One region of the Salinicola sp. LHM genome, then DNA from elsewhere that is predicted to be linked to it. Evidence: predicted binding sites of a transcription regulator. Region 1 holds the regulator's gene; each other region holds the start of a gene.
What was found. Region 1 encodes FNR, which switches genes on or off when oxygen is low (the NO sensors DNR and NnrR bind a similar motif). Its sites were predicted from a motif close to TTGATNTANATCAA; they were not measured.
Positions count from the first base shown of each region.

Region 1 (7,552 bases):
GTCAGCGGCTTTCAGGCCTTCGCGACCTCGCTGGCGGCCCGGGTCGGCACCGGTAATCTGGCAGGCGTGGCGATCGCACTGTGGGTTGGCGGTCCCGGGGCGATCTTCTGGATGTGGATGACGGCACTGGTCGGCTTCGCGACCTCGTTCATCGAGTCGACGCTGGCCCAGACCTACAAGAAGCGCAACGAGGACGGCGTCTTCCGCGGCGGCCCCGCTTACTACATCGAACGGGCGCTGGGGCAGCGCTGGATGAGCGTGCTGTTCGCGATCTTCCTGCTGATCGCCTATGGCCTGGCCTTCAACGGCGCGCAGTCCAACACCATCGCGCAGGGCCTGTCCCAGGCATTCTCGATCCCCAACTGGGTGACCGGCGTCGCGCTGGTGATCATCACTGCGCTGGTGATCTACGGCGGGCTCAAGTCCGTGGCGCGCACCGCCGAGAAGATCGTGCCGATCATGGCCATCGGGTACTTCCTGGTGGCGCTGTACGTGCTGGTGGTGAACATCGGCGAAGTGCCCGCCATGCTGGAACTGATCGTCAAGAGCGCCTTCGGCTATGGCCCGGCAGTGGGCGGCGCTGTCGGCTACACCATCAAGATCGCGATGGAAAACGGCATCAAGCGTGGCCTGTTCTCCAACGAGGCGGGCATGGGCTCGGCGCCCAACGCCGCCGCCCAGGCCGACGTCAAGCATCCGGCGGCGCAGGGGCTGGTGCAGTCCTTCGGCGTATTCATCGATACCCTGGTGATCTGCAGCTGCACGGCGGTGGTGATTCTGCTCTCCGGCGTCTACGAGCGCCTGATGAGCACCTCGCCGGGCCAGGACATCGTCGGCATCCAGTTGACCCAGGACGCGATGGTCGATCACCTTGGCAGCTTCGGCGAGATCTTCATCGCGATCGCCATCTTCCTGTTCGCGTTCACCTCGATCATCGCCAACTTTTCCTACTCGCAGATCAATATCGAATATCTGTTCCGGGGCCGTGCCAAGGCCGCCGTCTCGGTCCTGCGAATTGCGGTGCTGGCGATGGTGATGATCGGTTCCGTGGCGCAGCTGCAGTTCGTGTGGGATTTCGCCGATCTCGCCATGGGGCTGATGGCCACGACCAACCTCATCGCGATTCTGCTGCTGTGCCCGATCGCGCTGCGCGTGCTCAAGGATTACGAGCGTCAGCGCAAGGCGGGCGTGCATGAGCCGACGTTCGATCCCAAGCAGGTGCTGAAGCGCCCCGAACAGGTCGACGCCGACGTCTGGCCTGCACGCGAAAGCACCGACCGAGTCGCGCGCGACGCCTGACCGGGATGCCTGCTTCTCCTCGAGGCGCTACAATGCGCCTCCTCGAGATCTGCTTCAGGGAGGCCGCCATGCAGATTCAGCTCAACGGTGAACCCCGCCAGCTCGATGGCGAGCAGACGCTGGCCCAGCTGGTCGATACGCTCGGCCTGACGGGGCGGCGCATCGCCATCGAAGTCAACGAAGAGATCGTGCCACGCAGCCTGCACGCGCAGACACGCCTGAACGACGGCGACAGCGTGGAGATCGTGCATGCCATCGGCGGGGGTTGATCCCTGCCAGATCCATGACCAGGAGTCATTCATGTCTCAGCTGATCCAGGACACCCCGCTGATCGTGGCCGGACGCCGCTTTGCGTCTCGATTGCTGGTCGGTACCGGTAAATACCGCGACTTCGACGAAACCGCCGCGGCCATCGAGGCCAGCGCTGCCGATGTGGTGACGTTCGCGGTCCGCCGGACCAACCTGGGCCAGAACCCGGACGAGCCCAACCTGCTCGATGCGATATCGCCTTCGCGCTACACGCTGCTGCCCAACACCGCCGGCTGCTACACCGCCAAGGACGCCGTGCGGACCTGCAAGCTCGCCCGCGAACTGCTCGACGGCCACAACCTGGTCAAGCTCGAAGTGCTGGGCGACGAGAAGACGCTCTATCCCAACGTGGTCGAGACGCTGGCTGCCGCCGAGACCCTGGTCAACGACGGCTTCGACGTGATGGTCTACACCAGCGACGATCCGATCGTGGCCAAGGAACTGGAGAAGCGCGGCTGCTGCGCGGTGATGCCGCTGGGGTCGCTGATCGGCTCCGGCAACGGCCTGCTCAATCCGGCGACGCTGGCACTCATCATCGAGCACGCTGAGGTGCCGGTGCTGGTCGATGCCGGCATCGGCACGGCTTCCGACGCGGCGCTGGCGATGGAGATGGGCTGCGATGGCGTGCTGATGAACTCCGCCATCGCCCACGCCAAACATCCGGTGATGATGGCTCACGCCATGCGCAAGGCGATCGAAGCCGGGCGCGAAGCGTTTCTCGCCGAACGCATGCCGCGCCGCCAGAGCGCCAGCCCTTCTTCGCCGTTCGCCGGGCGGATCAACGCCTGAGCCTTCCGGTCGACTCCCGTAGGGCCGCTGCCAGCCAGCGGCCATTCCCTTTACTTGCCCTGTTGACTCCTCCGCATGACTGACAAGACGACGCCCGATACCCAATCCCCCGCCGAAGAGGCGCCCGTGCGCCGTGGCATCAAGAGTTACGTGCTGCGCGCCGGACGCATGACGGCGGCGCAGGAGCGTGGCCTGAAGGAGATCTGGCCCAAGTGGGGGCTGACGCTGGCCGACGGCCGCCAGAATCTCGAGCAGCTGTTCGGCCGCAAGGCGCCCTGCGTGGTGGAGATCGGCTTCGGCATGGGCAAGTCGCTGGTCGAGCAGGCCGAGACGCATCCCGAGACGGACTTCATCGGCATCGAGGTCCACGCGCCCGGCGTGGGCAAGCTGCTCGACGAGGCCGACAAGCGCGGGCTCACCAACCTCCGCGTCTATCGCGAGGACGCGCTCGCTGTGCTGGCGGACTGCCTGCCGGAAGCGAGCATCGACACGCTGCAGCTCTTCTTCCCCGACCCGTGGCCCAAGAAGAAACATCACAAGCGGCGTATCGTGCAGTTGCCGTTCGTCGAGCTGGTGCGTTCCCGCCTCGAGCCGGGCGGCAAGCTGCACATGGCGACCGACTGGCAGGCCTACGCCGAGTTCATGGCGGAGGTGATAGCCGAGGCGCCGGGATTCGTCAACACCGCGCCGGCCGAGACGGCGCCGTTCGTCGAACGCCCCGATTTCCGCCCGCTGACCAAGTTCGAACAGCGCGGCGAGCGCCTGGGTCACGGCGTCTGGGATCTCATCTACCGGCGCGTTTGAGAGGCGGCAGTTGCTCGCGAACGGACTCCGTTTCGGTCATGTCGATGCAACGTTTCTTCATACCGAGGCGTCAAGGCTTGATACCGAGGCGTCAAGGCTTGCCTGCGTGCGGACCTGATCGAGTTGACACCCCTGCGTTTCGGCAAGGGTGTTGAGTGCTTCGAGATCGAGAATATGTATCTCGCGGCCCTGGATCGCCATCAGTTGCTGCTGCTGGAAGCGACCCAGGATGCGGCTGACGGTTTCCACGGCAAGACCGAGGTAGTTGCCGATATCGGTACGCGTCATCGGCAGGCGGAAGCTGTACGGTGAATAGCCGCAGCGTTGAAAGCGCATGGCGAGATTGATGAAGAAGCTTGCCAGGCGTTCATCGGCGATTTTGCGCGATAAAAGACGCATCATGCGGCGATCATCGCTCATCTCCTTGCTCATGCTGCGTAACAGCTGCAGGCGAAGCTGCGGGATGTGTTCGGCAAGGCTATCGAGATGATCGAAGGGGATCTCGCACACCGATGTTCTCTCGAGCGCGATAACATAGCCCGGATGCCGCTGTTCATTGATGCTGTCGAGGCCGACCAACTCACTGGGCAGGTAGAAATGGGTGACCTGCTCTTCGCCATTCTGATCGAGCGTCACCTGCTTGAGGCTACCGGAGCGAACGGCAAACACGCTGGAAAAGGAACTGCCTTGGCAGAATAGCGCTTCGCCCTTCTTGAGCGGCGCGCGGCGGCGAATGATGGCGTTGAACTGGTCCATGTCCTGGACATCCAGCGCCAGCGGTAAACACAGTGCGCTCAAGCTGCAGGTCTGGCAGCAGGTACGATGGAAGCGGGTGTATTTCGATCCGATGCTGGGAATGGGCATGACATGACTCCCGGAGACGATTCGCGGATCAGCATGGCGTGGCGGCAGTAAGGAAACGCAGCATAACATGCCTGCTTCTGCGGCCGATATGACGAGGCCTGCCAGCGTAGCGTGTCAACCGCTTTACTGACCGTCGCTGTTCGTCGGTATCTTCTAGATCTTATGGCTAGCCCTGGCCCTACGTTTACCAACGTAAAGTATTTTTACAAAAATTGACCTGAGTCAAAAAGGCCGCCGTCCTCAGACGAGAAAGTAGTCCCTGTCAGCCTCGCTTGGCATAAGGGGAACTATCGTGATGACTTCCGTGGCATTGCCCCACCGTGACCGACAGCGCGCGCTGGGGCTCTCGACCCTGGCCTTCACGCTGTGCTTCGCGGTGTGGACAATCTTCTCGATCATTGGCCTGCGTATCAAGCAGGAGCTGGGGTTGTCCGACACGCAACTGGGCCTGTTGATGGCAACGCCGGTGCTGACCGGTTCGATCAGCCGGTTGCTGCTCGGTATCTGGACCGACCGCTTCGGCGGGCGCTGGGTGTTTGGACTGGTGATGCTGACCTCCGCCGCCTGCGTCTACCTGCTTACCTTTACTTCCAGCTACGCCATGCTGTTGCTGGCAGCGCTGGGGGTGGGGCTGGCCGGCGGTTCGTTCATCGTCGGCGTGGCCTATGTATCGGCGTGGTTTCCCGCCGCGCAGCAAGGCACGGCACTGGGTATCTTCGGCGCCGGCAACGTCGGTGCGGCGGTGACCAACTTCGTCGCACCGTTTTTGCTCGTCGCGCTGGGCTGGCAGACGACGGCACTGATCTACGCCACGGTGCTGGCCGCCATGGGCGTGGCCTTCATCATGCTGGCCAAGAACGATCCGCTGCGCGACGAACGGGCACGGCAGCGGGTGCCGCTGTGCGATCAGCTTGCGCCCCTGGCCGAGCTGCGCGTATGGCGCTTCTCGCTGTACTACTTCTGCACCTTCGGCGGCTTTGTCGCGCTGGCATTGTGGCTGCCGCTGTATCTGATGAACGTCTACGGCCTGAGCCTGACCACGGCGGGGGTCGTTGCCGCGCTGTTCTCGGTGCCGGCCTCGCTGTTTCGCATCCTCGGCGGCTGGCTGGCCGATCGGATCGGTGCGCGGCGGGTGATGTACTGGACGTTCGGCGTGGCCGTGGCCTGCCTGTTTCTGCTCAGCTATCCGTCCGCCCACTATGCGATCGAAGGCGTGCGCGGCGAGGTCGATTTCTCGCTGTCGGTAGGGTTGCCGGCCTTCATTGCGCTGATCTTCGTGCTGGGCTTTTTCATGTCGCTGGGCATGGCGGCGGTCTTCAAGCACATCCCCGTCTACTATCCGCAGCATGTCGGCGCGGTGGGCGGTGTGGTTGGCATGGTTGGCGGGCTGGGCGGTTTCTTCCTGCCGCTGACCTTCGGCATGCTCAACGACGTGGTCGGCATCTGGCAGAGCTGCTTCATGCTGATGTTCATCATCGTGGCCGGTGCGCTGGGCTGGATGCACTACGCCATCCGCCGGGCCGAGCGCGACGAATGGGCTGCGCACCGGCCGAGCACCGACCTGCCCGAACTGGCGGCACCGAAAGGCTTCGTGCTCAACGAGTGGCACCCGGAGGATGCTGGCTTCTGGGCGCGCACCGGGCGCCGCATTGCCCGGCGCAACCTGTGGATCTCGATTCCCAACCTGCTGCTGGCCTTTGCCGTGTGGTCGGTCTGGTCGATCCTGGTGGTCAAGCTGCCGACATTTGGCTTTCCCTACACGCCCAATCAGCTGTTCTGGCTAGCGGCATTGCCGTCGCTGTCCGGCGCGACGCTGCGCATTTTCTATAGCTTCATGGTGCCGATCTTCGGCGGCCGGCGCTGGACGGCGATTTCCACCGCATCACTACTGCTGCCGTGCCTGTGGATCGGCGTGGCGCTGCAGCACGTTGAAACGCCCTACAGCGTGATGCTGATTCTCGCCCTGCTGTGCGGCTTCGGCGGCGGTAACTTCGCGTCGAGCATGGCCAATATCAGCTTTTTCTTCCCCCAGACCCAGAAGGGCACTGCCATGGGATTGAACGCGGGGCTGGGCAATCTGGGCGTTTCGGTACTGCAACTGGTTGGCCCGCTGGTGATCGCCGGCAGCGTGCTGGGGCCGATGGCCGGCGCGCCGCAGACGGCGATGACAGGCGCTGCCGAGGGCCAGGAGATCTGGCTGCAGAATGCCGCCTTCATCTGGGTGCCGTTCATCGTCATCGCGGCGCTGGCGGCCTGGTTCGGCATGAACGATATCGCTGCCGCCAAGTCCTCGTTCCGCGATCAGGCGGTGATCTTCAAGCGCAAGCACAACTGGCTGATGTGCTGGCTCTATCTGGGCACCTTCGGCAGCTTCATGGGCTTTGCCGCCGGTTTTCCGTTGCTGTCCGGCATGCAGTTTCCCGCGGTCGACCCAACCCGCTACGCCTTTCTCGGCCCGCTGGTCGGTGCGCTGGCCCGGCCGCTGGGCGGCTGGCTTTCCGATCGCCTGGGCGGTGCGCGGGTCACGCTCTGGAACTTCGCCCTGATGATCGTCGGCGTCCTCGGGGTGCTGACCTTCTTGCCCGGCGAGCACGGCGGGGGCAGCTTCTTCGGCTTCTTCGTCATGTTCCTGGTGCTGTTCATTGCCACCGGCATCGGCAACGGTTCCACCTATCGCATGGTACCGGTGATCTTTCTCAACCAGCGCCGACAGGCGCTCGGCGAAGCGCATGCCGAACAGGCACAGGTCGAAGCCAGCCGCGAGACCGCCGCCGTGCTCGGCTTCATTTCGGCCATCGCCGCCTACGGCGGATTCTTCATCCCCAAGGCCTACGGTACCTCCATCGGCCTGACCGGTGGTGTGGGCGCGGCGCTGATCGGCTTCATCGTCTTTTACCTGAGCTGCATGGCGCTGACCTGGTGGTACTACGCCCGCCGCAATGCACCGGCACCGTGCTGATACGCTCATTCAGGAGGAACCTTTCATGAGCCATTTTCTCGACCGTCTGAATTATCTGCGCAAGCCCCGCACGCCGTTTGCCGGCGGCCATGGCGAAACCCGTGACGAAACCCGCGACTGGGAAGACGGCTACCGCGCCCGCTGGCAGCACGACAAGGTCGTGCGCTCGACCCATGGCGTCAACTGCACCGGCTCGTGCAGCTGGCAGATCTACGTCAAGAACGGGCTGGTGACCTGGGAAACCCAGCAGACCGACTACCCGCGTACCCGCCCGGACCTGCCCAACCATGAGCCGCGCGGCTGCCCGCGCGGGGCGAGCTATTCGTGGTATCTGTATAGCGCCAACCGCCTCAAGTATCCGACGGTGCGCAAGGCGTTGATCCAGCTATGGCGTGAGGCACTGGCCGTACATGACGACCCGGTCGATGCCTGGGCCTCCATCGTCGAGGACCCGGCCAAGACCGCGCAGTACAAGAAGGTGCGCGGCATGGGCGGCTTCGTGCGCGCCAGTTGGGAAGAGCTCGAAAC
Region 1 is NZ_CP140261.1:3,924,460-3,932,011, reverse strand. Features, by position in the region: gene R5R73_RS17900 (alanine/glycine:cation symporter family protein) at 1-1,299, shown strand, start outside; gene thiS (sulfur carrier protein ThiS) at 1,368-1,568, shown strand; gene R5R73_RS17890 (thiazole synthase) at 1,600-2,397, shown strand; gene trmB (tRNA (guanosine(46)-N7)-methyltransferase TrmB) at 2,473-3,201, shown strand; gene fnr (fumarate/nitrate reduction transcriptional regulator Fnr) at 3,259-4,065, opposite strand; gene R5R73_RS17875 (MFS transporter) at 4,361-7,024, shown strand; gene R5R73_RS17870 (nitrate reductase subunit alpha) at 7,050-7,552, shown strand, end outside.

Region 2 (7,552 bases), 440 kb from region 1:
CCCTGGCATCCACCTGGCGGAAGAAACGGAACAGCGAACTCTCGAAGTTGGGGCGCAGGACAAAGGTACCGCGCCCCTGGCTGCGCTTCATCAGCCCATCCTGGACCAGTGTGTCCACGGCCTTTCTCAGCGTGCCGACGGCGACACCGTAGTGCCTGGTCAGCTCGGCTTCGGTCGGAATCGCGCCGCCCGGTGCCCATTCGCCAGCGGCGATCTTGGCCAGCATGTCGTCGCGCAGGCGCTGGTAGAGCGGCAGGCGTTCGTCGGTCATGGAGCCTGTTCCCTTCATGAATGTTCCCTCCACGATGTTCCAGACAAATGTATCACCTTTGTTTTCATCTTTAGTCGTAACCCGGAAGAATGCGTCCGATGCGGTGTATGCTTGCGCTCGTCGCTATTCAACTATATGAATAGATCTTTCGTTGGGGTCGAACGTTACGTTCGCCGTCACGTGTTCATGTCATTCACCAAGGGCCACTCATGACGCAACTCGCTTCCGTCGCGCTGACCGGCGTCGATACGCATGCGCATATCTTTCACCAGGGGCTGGCGCTGGCCGGCAATCGCCGCTACAGCCCGGATTATGACGCGACCGTCGAGCAGTATCTGGCGCATCTCGATCATTGCGGCCTTTCTCATGGCGTGCTGGTGCAGCCGAGCTTTCTGGGTACCGACAATCAACATCTGGTCGATGCCCTGCGTCGTTTTCCGCAGCGTCTGCGTGGCACGGCAGTGGTGGCGCGTGACGTGACCGAGGAGACGCTGGACGAACTGGCCGAGGCGGGTGTGGTCGGCATTCGGCTCAACCTGATCGGGCAGCCGCTGGAAGACTATCGTAGCGCGTCCTGGTGGACGTTGTTCGCCAAGGTGGCACGGCGCGGCTGGTCGGTGGAGATCCAGCGGGGCATGGAAGATCTGGGCGAGATCCTGCCGCAGATTCTGCAATCCGGCGTGGCGGTGGTGATCGACCATTTCGGCTTGCCCGACGGCGAGATCGATCCGACCGATTCGGATCACCGGGCGCTGCTGTCGCTGCTGCCGAGCGAGGCGGTCTGGGTCAAGTTGTCGGCGACCTATCGCAGCCGCTCGACGCTGGCTCAGGCTCGGCGCTCGATCGATCGTCTGCTCGATGCCTATGGCCATGACGATCGGCTGGTGTGGGGAAGCGACTGGCCGCACACGCGGTTCGAAGCCCAGACCGACTACGACGCCCAGTTTTCGCTGATGGAAACGCTGCTGCCGGACGCCGCCGAACGCCGGAAGGTGCTGATCGATAACCCGGCCAGGCTGTTCGGGATCGACCGGGCTGTCTGAAGGTCAGTCGGCCAGGTTTCGTCGAGTAAGGGATCCTCGAAAGGGATCGATTGAAAACCCATAAAGACAAGCGCTACGGGGAACAACGTCATGATGAGTCTTCTGGTGGTGGGAGCGATCGTCGTTTCCATCGTTCTGGGATATCGCACCAGGATCAATATCGGTCTGTTCGCGATTGCCTTCGCCTATCTGATCGGCTGCTTCGGGTTGGGCTTGAGCCCCAAGGAAGTGGTCGTCATGTGGCCGCTGAAGATCTTCTTCATCATTTTTTCGGTGTGCCTGTTCTACAGCTTCGCGATCGTCAACGGCACGCTGGAGAAGCTGGCCGAGCATCTGATGTATCGCTGTCGGCACTTTCCGCACCTGCTGCCCTTTGCCATCTTCCTGGCGGCGGTGGTGATCTCCGCACTGGGGGCCGGCTATTACACCGTGCTGGCGTTCATGGCGCCGATCACGCTGCTGCTGTGTGAGCGCACCCGGCTCAACCTGATCGTCGGCGCCATGGCGGTCAACTACGGCGCATTGGCGGGTGCCAACTTCGTCTCCAGCCAGAGCGGCATCATCTTCCGCACGCTGATGACCAATTCCGGCATTTCCGACGACCAGGCGTTCATCAACAGCTTCGGCATCTTTGCCAGCACCATGATCGTGCCGATCGTCGTTCTCGCTGGCCTGATCCTGTTCAGCCGCAAGCGGGGCGCGGCGATGGTATCGCTGGCGCACATCGAGCGCCCCGGCCCGCTCGATCGCGACCAGCGCGCCACCCTGATCCTGACCCTGCTGATGATGGCTACCGTGCTGTTGCCGCCGATCGCCAGCCTGATGCTGCCCGACAATGGCGTCGTCGCACTCATCGATTCCAAGGTGGATATCGGCCTGATCGCCAGCGTGTTCTCGGTCATCGCGCTGCTGATGAAGCTGGGCGACGAGCGCAAGGCGATCGCTTCGCTGCCGTGGAGCACGATCATCATGATCTGCGGTGTCGGCATGCTGATCTCGGTGGCGATCGAGGCCGGCACCATCGATCTGCTCGGCTCCTGGATCGGCACCAACATTCCGCCAGTCCTGATCCCCGTGGCGTTCGGCATCGCTGCCGCATTCATGTCGCTGTTCGCGAGCACGCTGGGGGTGGTCACGCCGGCACTGTTCCCGCTGGTGCCGTCGCTGGCCGGTACGCTCTCGATCGATCCGATGATCATCTTCATCGCTATCGTCGTCGGCGCGCAGGCCACCTCGATCTCGCCGTTCTCTTCCGGGGGCAGCCTGATCCTCGGCTCCTGCCCGACGGACGAAGCGCGCTCGGGCCTGCTGCCCAAGCTGCTGTTCCGTGCCGCACCGCTCGGCTTCATCGCCGCGCTGGTATTCAACCTGCTGTTGGCGTTCGTGTTCTAGCAAACCGGCGTTGGCTCGGCGGGCCGCCCGGGTATCGACGCCGTTTGGATGCATCGAAGCAGTGGGATCGAAGATGTTGGAATGAGTCGAAGACGTCCGAATGAAAGAAAAGAAGACGTTCGAATGAAAGGATAGAGGCGACGGAATCCCGTCGCCTCTTTTTTTGCCCGTGACCGGCTATTCGCCCAGCGTCGGCGGCAATCTCGCCAGATCGCCACTGGCCGCCTCGAAGGCGCGCGCCAGTTGTAGCACGCCCCAGTCGTCCCGGGGCCGGCCGATCAGTTGAAAGCCCATCGGCAGGCCGGCGTCGTTGAGTCCGGCCGGCAGGCTGATCGTCGGAGCGCCGAGCATCGAGGCGGGAATCACGACTTCCATCCAGCGGTGATAGGTATCCATCGTGCGCCCGGCGATCTCGCGCGGCCAGTGCGTCTCCACATCGAACGGAAAGACCTGGGCGCTGGGCATGGCCAGGTAGTCGAAGCGCTCGAACAGCGCGCTCCAGGCTCGGTAGGCATCGCCACGCTGGACGTTGGCCACGTGGATATCCTGCGCCGAGAGCGCCAGACCGCGTTCGACCTCCCACTGCGCTTCCGGCTTCAAGTGCTCTCGGGTGGCGGGGGCGACGTAGAGCGCCCCCAGGTTGCCGGCGACGGCCCAGTGGCGCAGCGTCGTCCAGCTCTCCCACAGCATCTCGGCGTCGAAGGGCAGATCGATCGCTTCCACCTCGCAGCCCAGCGGGGCGAAGCGGTCCAGCGCCGCTCTGCATTGCGAGAGCACGCCCGCTTCCATCGCCAGATGCCCCCGCCAGTCGCCGAGCCAGCCGATCCGCAACCCGTGAACGTCGCGGTCGAGAGCGCCGGAGACGCTGCTGCCGTCGGGAATCAGCGGCTCCCCCAGCGAGAGCGGGACGCGTGGATCGAAGCCGGACTGCGTGTCGAGCAGGCGGGCCACGTCTTCGACGGTTCGCCCCATCGGGCCGTTGGTGGCGAGCTGTTGACCGAACGGGTCGGCGACGAGACCGGGCACGCGGCCGAACGAAGGGCGAAAGCCGATCACGTGATTGAAGGCGGCGGGGTTTCGCAACGAGCCCATCATGTCGCTGCCGTCGGCGACCGGCAGCATCCGCATGGCGAGCGCTGCCGCCGCGCCACCGCTGGAGCCGCCGGCGGTGCGCGAAGGATCGAAGGCGTTGCGAGTGGCGCCGAATACCGGGTTGTAGGATTGCGAGCCCAGGCCGAATTCCGGCGTATTGGTCTTGCCGATGAAGATCGCGCCGGCTGCACGCATGCGCTCGCTCATCAGGCTGTCCTGCTGGGCGATCTGGCCGGAGAACAGTGGCGAACCCTGGGTCGTCGGGAAGCCTTGGGCGTCGGAGAGATCCTTGATCGCCTGCGGGAAGCCATGCATCCAGCCGCACGACTGCCCCGCAGCGAGTTCGCGATCGGCGAGCTCGGCCTCGGCGAGCAACGGGGCGCGCTCGCGGCGGGAGATGATGGCGTTGACGATAGGGTTCACGGCGTCGATATGATCGAGGTAGGCGGTCATGACCTCGCGACAGGAGACCGATCGATCATGGATGTGCCGCGATAGCCTGGTCGCGTCCCAGGTGACGATCTCGTTCAGCGGCGGTCGGACAGGCGTGCGGTCGGAAGCGTTAGACATCGGCAAAGATCCCGGCAAAAGAGGGTGTCGATCAGCATACCGCAGTGGCGTGGCTGGCACGCCACTGCGGCTTTTCGGGCTCGTCTGCATTCAGGCTCGGCCCCTGGAAGCTGCCGGAAACTCACCCAGCAGACGGGCGTCATCTAGAGGCTCGTGGCTGTAGGGCGGTTGCCACACGAATGCTGCTAAGGTCTAACGGCGCTACCAGTATGATGTATGACAACATTGCAATTAGAATATTGTCCTCTTTCTGTTTGCCCGGTTAGATCAAGCGGTCGAACGATTGCATGGCAGATTGACGTTAATCCACGATGAGGGGAAGCTAGGTGAATTTTTCCAAACAAGCGGTCGTTGCCTCTATCACTGACGGTTTGCTGTCGTTTCCGGTGACTGATTTCGATGCCAACGGCAAGTTCGATGTCGAAAGCTACCGTCGCCGCCTGCTGTGGCTGAAGGAGTATGAAGTTTCCGCCCTTTTCGTGGCTGGCGGCACTGGCGAATTCTTCAACATCACCATCGATGAATACCGCGAAATCGTCAAAGTCGCCGTGGAAACCATCGGTGGGCATGTGCCGGTCATCGCCAGCGCCGGCCAGAGTGCCGAACTCGCCAAGGCGCACGCCAAGGCCGCCCAAGAAGCGGGCGCCGATGGCATTCTGCTGATGCCGCCGTACCTGACCGAGTGCCCGGAATCCGGCATCGTCGAGTACGCCGCCAGCGTCTGCGATTCCACCGACCTCAACGTGATCTACTACAACCGTGCCAACGGCTATCTCACCGTCAATGCCGTTCAGGCATTGGCCGATCGCTGCCCGAACTTGGTCGGCCTGAAAGACGGCAAGGGCGACATGCAGGCGCTCAACATCATCATCAAGACGCTGGGCGATCGCCTCGCCTACGTTGGTGGCGTGCCGACGGCCGAGATCATTGCCGAAGCCTATCTGGCCATTGGCGTCAGCACCTATTCTTCCGCGGTGTTCAACTTCGTGCCGGACATGGCCGTGAAGTTCTACAAGGAGCTGCGCAAGGGCAACAGCGAGTTCGTGCGTCAGGCGACTCGCGAGTTCTTCATTCCGTTCGTCACTATGCGCGATACCCAGAAAGGCTATGCCGTCAGTCTGATCAAGGCCGGTGCCGACCTGGTCGGTTATCCGGGTGGCGACGTGCGTGCGCCGCTGACCATGCCCAACGAGAAAGAGCGGGCCACGCTCAAGCAGTTGATCGAAAAAGCCAACGCGCTCTGAGCCGATTGATGCGCTGATTGACAAGACGGGGCGGTCTCGAGACCGCCCTGGTTATCTCTGGGCGCTGGGCCTCGACTGTGCAGCGCGCGCCCGTATTGCCGACGGAGGATTTCAATGCCGAGTCATGGCACGCCTACCATCACCGATATGCAGGTCATTCCGGTCGCCGGTCGCGACAGCATGTTGCTCAATATCGGTGGTGCACATTCGCCTTACTTCACCCGCAACCTGATCCTCCTCGAAGACAGTGCCGGTAATGTCGGCGTGGGCGAAGCGCCGGGTGGCGAGACGATCCAGCGCTCTCTGGAGCAGGCGCGCCCACTGGTGATCGGCCAGCCCATCGGCAAGCTGCGCTCGATGGTGGCATCGCTGCACTCCGCCGGTCGTGGCGCCGATTTCGAGGATTTCGGCAAGGGTTCCTGGACCTTCGAGCTGCGTGTCAATGCGGTGGCGGCGCTCGAAGCCGCTCTGCTCGATCTGTTTGGCAAGTTCCTCGACGTGCCGGTGGCCGAGTTGCTGGGCGACGGCAAGCAGCGCGATAGCGTCGAGGTGCTGGGCTATCTGTTCTTCATCGGCGATGGTCACGCCACCCCGCTGGGCTATCGTCGTGGTACTGAGCGTCGCGGAACCGAGGACGCCAGCCACGACTGGTACCGCCTGCGCGACGAAGCGGCAATGACGCCGCAGCGTATCGTCGAGCTGGCCGAGGCGGCCCACGATCGCTACGGTTTCAGGGATTTCAAGCTCAAGGGCGGCGCGCTGCCGGGCGAGCAGGAAATCGAAGCGGTCACGGCGTTGCACAATGCGTTTCCCGAGGCGCGAGTGACGATCGATCCCAACGGCGCGTGGTCGTTGAAGGAGGCGATCCGCCTTTGCAAGAACCTGCACGGCGTCATCGCCTATGCCGAGGATCCTTGCGGGGCGGAGCAGGGCTTCTCCGGTCGCGAGATCCTGGCCGAGTTCCGCCATGCCACCGGATTGCCGGTCGCCACCAACATGGTGGCCACCAACTGGCGCGAGATGGCTCATGCACTGATGCTGCGTTCGGTCGACATTCCGCTGGCCGATCCGCACTTCTGGACGCTTTCCGGCGCGGTGCGTGTCTCCCAGCTGTGCCAGGACCATGGCATGACCTGGGGCTCGCACTCCAACAATCACTTCGATATCTCGCTGGCGATGTTCGCCCAGGTCGGGGCGGCGGCCGTCGGCCGCACCACCGCACTGGATACCCACTGGATCTGGCAGGAGGGCGATGCCCGCCTGACGCGCGAGTCGCCGCAGATCGTCGATGGCAAGGTCGCGGTGACCGACGCTCCCGGGCTGGGTATCGAGGTCGACATGGAACAGATCGAGCAGGCCAACGCACTCTATCGCAGCCTGCCGGCCGGTGGTCGCAACGATGCGATGGCAATGCAGTATCTGATCGATGGCTGGCAGTTCGATCCCAAGCGTCCGGCGCTGGTACGTTGAAATGGCCGTGCGGTGGACGCATGTAGTCAGGATTGCTCGGCGGGAACGATCCCGCTCGGTCACGATGTCGAGACACGATGCCAAAGCGGGTGAAAGACAAGTTGCATCCGGCCTAATGCCGGAAGATGAATGAGTATCCACCATCACTGCAGGAGGCAACATGAATCTGACAGGTGAAATGCTGATCGGTCAGCAGGCCGTCAAGGGTAGTCGCGATCCGATCCAGGCGATCAATCCGGCGACCAACGAGCGCTTGGATCCGAGCTATCCCGGTGGCACTCAGACCGAAGTCGATCGCGCCTGCGAACTGGCGTGGAGCGCCTTCGACAGCTATCGCGAAACCTCGCTGGAGGAGCGCGCCACGTTTCTGGAAACCGTTGCCGACGAGATCGAAGCGATCGGTGATGACCTGATCGAGCGTGCCGTGGCCGAGTCCGGCCTGCCGCAGGGTCGTATCCAGGGCGAGCGGG
Region 2 is NZ_CP140261.1:147,641-155,192, forward strand. Features, by position in the region: gene R5R73_RS00670 (GntR family transcriptional regulator) at 1-271, opposite strand, end outside; gene R5R73_RS00675 (amidohydrolase family protein) at 481-1,314, shown strand; gene R5R73_RS00680 (SLC13 family permease) at 1,405-2,706, shown strand; gene R5R73_RS00685 (amidase) at 2,884-4,368, opposite strand; gene kdgD (5-dehydro-4-deoxyglucarate dehydratase) at 4,695-5,612, shown strand; gene R5R73_RS00695 (enolase C-terminal domain-like protein) at 5,727-7,082, shown strand; gene R5R73_RS00700 (aldehyde dehydrogenase (NADP(+))) at 7,243-7,552, shown strand, end outside.
Region 2: kdgD (5-dehydro-4-deoxyglucarate dehydratase) is a predicted target of FNR. The motif match lies at 4,578-4,591, and genes of this name have one in related genera.

Region 3 (7,552 bases), 1.4 Mb from region 1:
CATGAAACGTTCGTTCCCCTTTGCCATCCTGCGCTGGCTGGTCGTCGGCGCCGGTCTTCTCCTGGCTGGCGTCACACTCTGGTATTGGCTCCAGCCCGAGGGGTTGGGCGAGGCCTTCGCTCGCGGTAACGGCCGCATCGAAGCGACCGAGATCGACGTCGCCACCAAGCTCGCCGGGCGGGTGGCGGAAATCCTGGTCAACGAAGGCGACTTCGTCGAACCGGGTCAGGTAGTGGCACGCATGGATACGCGAAGTCTGGAAGCCGAGCGACGCCAGGCCGAGGCAGAGCTGCAGCGCAGCCGCAACGCCTTGCAGACCGCCCGTGCCGGCGTGGCCCAGAACCAGAGTCACCAGGCAGCCGCCGAAGCGACGGTGCATCAGCGTGAAGCCGAGCTCGACGCCGCCCGGAAACGCTTCGAGCGCTCCAGTGCGCTGCTGCAGCGCCACGTGATCTCGTATCAGCAAGTGGACGACGACCGCGCAACGATGCAGAGCGCCCGCGCCGCGCTGTCGGCCTCCCAGGCGGAGGTGGCGGCGGCCCAGGCCAGCGTGGCAGCGGCCCGCTCCCAGGTGATCGAAGCCCAATCGGCGATCGACGCCGCCCAGGCCAATGTCGAGCGCGTCCAGTCGGACATCGAGGACAGCCTGCTGCGCTCCGACCGGCTGGCCCGGGTGCAGTATCGCGTGAGCGAGCCCGGCGAAGTGCTGGCGGCCGGCGGCAAGGTGCTCAACCTGATCGACCTGACCGACGTCTACATGACGTTCTTCCTGCCTACCAGCCAGGCCGGGCGGGTCGCGCTGGGCGACGACGCCCACCTGATCCTGGATGCGCTGCCCAACTACGTGCTGCCGGCCCGGATCAGCTTCGTCTCCAGCGAAGCGCAGTTCACCCCCAAGACGGTGGAGACCGAAAGCGAACGGGAAAAGCTGATGTTTCGCATCCGCGCCCGTATCGACGCCGATCTACTGCGCGAGCACATCCGCCAAGTGAAGACAGGGTTGCCCGGCGAAGCCTACCTGAAGCTGGATCCGGCTGCCGAATGGCCGGAAGCACTGCGCGTGAACGTCTCCCGATGAGCGCCGACGCGGTCGCGACGCTGTCGGGGGTCAGCCTGCGTTACGGCAAGCGTACGGCCCTCCAGGAGCTGACGCTCGACATTCCCGCCCGCCGCATGGTGGGCCTGATCGGGCCGGACGGGGTCGGCAAGTCCAGCCTGCTGGCGCTGATCGCCGGCGCCAGGCGAATCCAGTCGGGGCAGATCCAGGTGCTTGGCGCGAACATGGCCAGCGCCACCCAGCGCCGCGTGACCGGCCCGCGCATCGCCTACATGCCCCAGGGTCTGGGCAGGAATCTCTATCCCACGCTCAGCGTGCGCGAGAACCTCGAGTTCTTCGCCCGGCTGTTCGGCCAGGATGCCGAGGAGCGCGAGCGGCGTATCCACGACCTGACGACCAGTACCGGACTGGAGAAATTCACCGAGCGTCCGGCGGGCAAGCTCTCCGGCGGCATGAAGCAGAAGCTGGGGCTCTGCTGCGCGCTGATCCACGACCCTGACCTGCTGATTCTCGACGAGCCCACCACCGGGGTCGATCCGCTGTCACGCAGCCAGTTCTGGGAACTGATCGCCCGGATACGCCATCAGCAGGCCCGGACGAGCGTGATCGTCGCCACCGCGTACATGGACGAGGCCTCGGCCTTCGACTGGCTGATCGCGATGGATGCCGGCAAGGTGCTCGACCAGGGCGCCCCCGCGACGCTGCTCGAACGGACGGGATGCGATTCGCTGGAGGCCGCCTTCGTCCAGCTGTTGCCCGCCGAGAAGCGGTCGGGACATACCGATCTCGAGATCCCGCCCCGCAAGGCCCACGACGAGGTGGCGATCGAAGCGCACGGTCTGACCAAGCGCTTCGGCGACTTCACCGCCGTGGATCATGTCGACTTCCGTATCGAACGCGGGGAGATCTTCGGCTTCCTGGGTTCCAACGGTTGCGGCAAGACCACCACCATGAAGATGCTGACGGGCCTTCTGCCCTTCGACGAGGGGCAGGCGCGGCTGTTCGGACAGCTGGTCGCCCCCGAGCATATCGAAACCCGGCGCCGGGTCGGCTACATGTCGCAGGCGTTCTCGCTCTACAACGAGCTGACGGTGCGCCAGAACATCGACCTGCACGCGCGGCTGTTTCGTCTTTCGCCACAGCGACACGCCACCCGTCGCCGGCAACTGCTGGCACAGTTCGATCTGCAGGGCGTCGAGGGGCAACTGCCGGGCAGCCTGCCTCTGGGTATCCGCCAGCGTCTCTCCCTGGCCGTGGCCATGCTGCACGAACCGGAAATCCTGATCCTCGACGAGCCCACTTCCGGAGTCGATCCGGTGGCCCGTGATCGCTTCTGGGAGCTGCTGGTGCGGATGTCGCGCGAAGATGGCGTCACGATCTTCATCTCCACCCATTTCATGAACGAAGCGCTGCGCTGCGACCGCATTTCGCTGATGCACGCCGGCAAGGTACTCGACAGCGGCACGCCCCGGGCATTGATGGCCAGGCGCGGGCACGACAATCTGGAAGCGACCTTCATCGACTATCTCAAGGACGCCAGCGAGCTCAAGGGCACCAGCGAATTCAAAGGCACCAACGAATTCAAAGACGCCAGCGAGGCGGCGGCTCCCCCGGCGACACACGAGAGCATCGCCGTCGCAGCCGCAGCGGTAAAGGGCGCTCCCCCTCGTTTCAGCTGGCGTCGGCTGTCGAGCTACGCCCGGCGCGAGGGCATGGAAGTGCGGCGCGACCCGATCCGCGCCACCCTGGCCCTGGCAGGCACCCTGATTCTGATGTTCATCATGGGGTACGGCATCAACATGGATGTCGAGGACCTCTCCTTCGCGGTGCTCGATCGCGACCGGACCACCACCAGTGACGACTACGTCCTCAACCTTTCGGGCTCGCGCTATTTCAAGGAGAAGGCGCCCCTGCAGAGCTACGAAGAGATGGACGAGCGCCTGCGCCGAGGCGAGATCAGTCTCGCGGTGGAGATTCCGCCCGGGTTCGGACGTGATCTCAAGCGTGGCGCCTCGCCACAGGTCGCATTCTGGGTCGATGGCGCGATGCCGAGCCGGGCCCAGACCATCATCGGTTATGTGCAGGGGATCCATGCCACCTATCTGCAGCAACTGGCCCAGGCCTCCGGCAGCGACGACAGCCGGCCGGTCGGGGTCGCCCTGCGCTACCGTTACAACCCGGACGTGCGAAGCCTGCCGGCGATGGTGCCGGCGATGATTCCGCTGCTATTGATGATGATTCCGGCCATGCTCACCGCCCTTGGCGTCGTCAGGGAGAAGGAGCTGGGTTCGATCACCAACTTCTACGTCACCCCGGTCACCCGCCTGGAGTTCCTGCTCGGCAAGCAGCTGCCTTACGTGGTCATGGGAATGCTCAACTTCTTCCTGCTGGTATTGCTCTCGGTCTTCGTCTTCGGCGTGCCGCTCAAGGGCAGCCTGGCGATGCTCAGCGTGGCGGCCCTGCTCTATGTGTTCTGCGCCACCGGCTTCGGGTTGCTGGTTTCGGCACTGTTCAACAGCCAGATCGCCGCCGTGTTTGGCACGGCCATCGGCACCGTCGTTCCGGCAATCCAGTTTTCGGGCCTGCTGTATCCCGTCTCCGCCCTGGAAGGTGCTTCCGCGGTGATCGGGCATCTCTACCCGACCAGCCACTTCCTCATCATCACTCGCGGCATTTTCTCCAAGGCGCTCGGCGCCGCCGAGCTATGGCCGAGTTTCCTGGCGCTGCTGGTCACGTCTCCGCTGCTGTTGCTGGCCAGCGTGGCCGGCCTGAAGAAGCAGGAAAAATGAGTTGAGTACGCTCTCGAACATCCTGCAACTGGGCATCAAGGAGCTGCGCACCCTGGCCCGCGATCCGGCGATGCTCCTGCTGATCGCCTACACCTTCACGCTGAGCGTCTACTCCAGCGCCAACGGCATTCCGGAAACGCCCCACCGGGCCAGTATCGCGGTGGTCGACGAGGATCGCTCGCCCATCACGCAACGCATCATCGACGCCTTTCAGCTGCCCTACTTCCTCGAGCCAGTGCTGACCGACCATGCCGACATGGACATCGGCATGGACAAGGGGCGCTATACCTTCACCCTCGACTTTCCGCCCGACTTCCAGCATGACCTGCTGCGCGGCCGGCAGCCCTCGATCCAGTTGAATGTCGATGCCACCCAGATCAGCCAGGCCTTCACCGGCGCCGGACACATCCAGCAGATCATCGACGACGAGGTCGCGTCATTCCTGCAGCACAGCGACATGCCATCGGCACATCCTGTGCAGGCGGTGATTCGTACCCGATACAACCCCAACCTCATCCAATCCTGGTTCGGCGCCGTCAACGAGGTCATCAACCAGATCACCATGCTGTCGATCATCCTGACCGGCGCGGCACTCATCCGCGAGCGCGAACACGGCACTATCGAGCATTTGCTGGTCATGCCGGTGACGCCGTTCGAGATCATGGCGGCCAAGGTATGGTCGATGGGGCTGGTGGTGCTGGTCGCCGCGCTCCTGTCGCTGCGCTTCGTCGTCGGTGGCTGGCTGGGCGTACCGCTGCAAGGCTCGATGACGCTATTTCTGATCGGCGCGATACTGCACCTGTTCGCCACCACCTCGATGGGCATCTTCTTCGGTACCGTCTCCCGCTCGATGCCGCAGTTGGGACTGCTGATCATCCTGACGCTGATTCCGCTACGGGTTCTTTCAGGCGGCATGACCCCGCGAGAGAGCATGCCGGAGGTGGTGCAGAACCTCATGCTGCTGACGCCGACCACCCACTTCGTGGCGTTCGGGCAGAACATTCTGTTCCGTGATGCCGGCCTGGCAACCGTCTGGCCGCAACTGCTGGCGCTGACCCTGATCGGTATGGCCTTTTTCCTCGTCGCCCTGCTCCGACTGCGGCGCTCGCTTGCCTGAAACCATAAAAAAAGCCGCATCGTCTGCTCGACGATGCGGCAATCCTGCGCTTTAGAGCTTCCTGCTCATTCCGCCTTCACTGTGATCTTCTTGGCCGGGGCGATTTCCGCCTTCGGCACATGAATGGTCAACATGCCGTCCTTGCCCTTGGCGCTGATTCGCTCCTCGATGACATCGGATGGCAGCGAGAAACTCCGCGAAAAGCGACCAAAGCTGGTTTCGATCAGATGGCGTTTGGTGTCCTTACTCTCTTTCGTGTCGTGCCGTTCGCCCCTGAGCGTTAGCACATTATTCTGTACGGTGATCTCGACATGCTTGCTGTCGATTCCCGCCAGTTCCGCCGTAATGAGGTATTCCTTTTCCGTCTCGCTGATATTCACCGTCGGCGCCCAGACATCGCGAGATGTCGCCGGACGGTTGCGGTTGTAGCGATCGAAGAAGGCTTCCATTTCGTGGAAAGGATTCCAGGTGGTGAGTTCCATGGCCTGTGCGCTCCCTGTTCAAGACGATGACAATGGCCGAAGCCGGGTATCAGTGTGTACCGCCGCACGAATCCAAGCTTGACCTGGGTCAAGGTTCCTGAAGAAAGCGAGCCGATCGCTTCGCCTGTAACATCTTCCGCGGCCGATGAATCCGCAAATAGTTGATATCCATCGGTAAAGATCGCTTCGATCCCATCGTTTCCTTTCGACCTGCTCAAGCTTGATCTGAATCAAGCCGCTGTCTGCAATCCGGCGGATACTGACTTCGTCACCATGGTCATTACCGATAGCGTCCACCAGACGAAGGAGATACCCATGTCCACGATGAAAGCTGCCATCTATGTCGAGCCCGGTCGCATCGAGCTGACCGAAAAGCCGATACCCCCCATCGGCCCCAATGACGCCTTACTGCGCATCACGACCACCACCATCTGCGGTACCGACGTGCACATCATGAAGGGCGAATATCCGGTCAAACCCGGACTGACCATCGGCCATGAGCCGGTAGGCACCATCGTGGAGCTGGGCGACAACGTGCGCGGCTATCACGTGGGGCAGCGGGTGATTGCCGGCGCGATCTGCCCCGGCTTTACCTCCTACGCCTGCCAGGACGGCCATCCGGCCCAGGATGGTGGCTGCCAGGGCCATGGCTACAAGCCGATGGGCGGCTGGCGTTTCGGCAACACCATCGACGGGGTGCAGGCCGAATACGCGCTGGTGCCCGATGCCCAGGCCAACTTGGCCCCGATCCCGGATGGGCTCAGCGACGAACAGGTGCTGATGTGTCCCGACATCATGTCGACCGGCTTCGTCGGGGCCGAAAGCGCCAATATCGGCATCGGTGATACCGTCGCGATCTTCGCCCAGGGCCCGATCGGACTCTGCGCCACTGCCGGCGCCCGGCTGCGCGGCGCCAGCTGCATCATCGTCGTCGACGGTATCGATCAGCGGCTGGATATCTCTCGCCACATGGGCGCCGACATCACCTTGAATTTCCATCAGGTCGATGTCGTCAGCGAAATCCTTCGCCTGACCGGCGGTCGTGGCGTCGATGCCGCCATCGAGGCGCTGGGCACCCAGACCACCTTCGAGGCTGCCCTGCGGGTGCTCAAGCCCGGCGGCACGCTCTCCAGTCTCGGCGTCTATTCCGGGGATCTGACCATACCGCTCGACGCCTTCTGCGCCGGTCTCGGCGATCATCGCATCGTCACGTCCCTGTGCCCGGGCGGGAAGGAGCGCATGCGCCGGCTGCTCGACATCGTCAAGGCCGGCCGGATCGATACGGCCTCGCTGGTCACGCACCGCTATGCCCTGGACGATATCGTCGAGGCCTACGACCTGTTCGCGCACCAGCGTGACGGCGTGTTGAAGGTCGCCATCACTCCGTGACGTGCAGCGGCAGACGATCGTCCGCGAAGGCCCGGCTCTATCGCAACGCCATCAAGCGATGAGCCGGGCATTTCATCGCTTCTTTTCTACCCGAATTCCCTAGGTTTTGTCTGAAGAGTCGTCGAGCGAAGGTCAGACAAGGCAAAAATCGGTGAAAAGACGGAGTTTACGCGGTGTAAATGAGTACTTTGAGCCGATTTTTAACGCCGTATGGCCGAGCGCAGGCAGTTTTCAGACAAAGCCTAGCCGCCCTGCCACAGAATCCGGGGGTCTTCGAGAATACTGAGCAGGTCGATGGGGGCGGGGCGCAGCCGCACGGTAAAATCGGTCACCGGCCGGTGACTGGTGATCCGGGTTTCGTAGATCGCCTCGCCGCTGCGAGAAAAGTCCACGTTCTGGATCATCGGCTGACAAATCGCGGCTCTTCCACTGACGCCATCGGCATAGAGCTCGACCAGAAGCGCCTCCGGAGTGAGCTTGCCCAGCGAGACGCGCGCCCGGAATCGATGCTGATGGCCATCGCTTTCCGTCTCCACCGATTCGAAGGCGACTTCGGACCAGTGCCGATCCAGTTGTCGGCGACGATTCACGATCCGGCGTCCCCGGGCGCCGTCATCGGCTACGCGGCCATGCCAGGCTTCGGCCAGGGGAATGTAGTACTGCTCCACATACTGGGAAAGCGATCGGTTGGTGGAATACAGCGGCGTCAGCCGTGCCA
Region 3 is NZ_CP140261.1:2,558,527-2,566,078, forward strand. Features, by position in the region: gene R5R73_RS11720 (universal stress protein) at 1-5, shown strand, start outside; gene R5R73_RS11725 (HlyD family secretion protein) at 2-1,078, shown strand; gene rbbA (ribosome-associated ATPase/putative transporter RbbA) at 1,042-3,846, shown strand; gene R5R73_RS11735 (ABC transporter permease) at 3,848-4,963, shown strand; gene R5R73_RS11740 (Hsp20/alpha crystallin family protein) at 5,029-5,445, opposite strand; gene R5R73_RS11745 (NAD(P)-dependent alcohol dehydrogenase) at 5,761-6,834, shown strand; gene glgP (alpha-glucan family phosphorylase) at 7,077-7,552, opposite strand, start outside.
Region 3: R5R73_RS11740 (Hsp20/alpha crystallin family protein) is a predicted target of FNR. The motif match lies at 5,524-5,537, and genes of this name have one in related genera.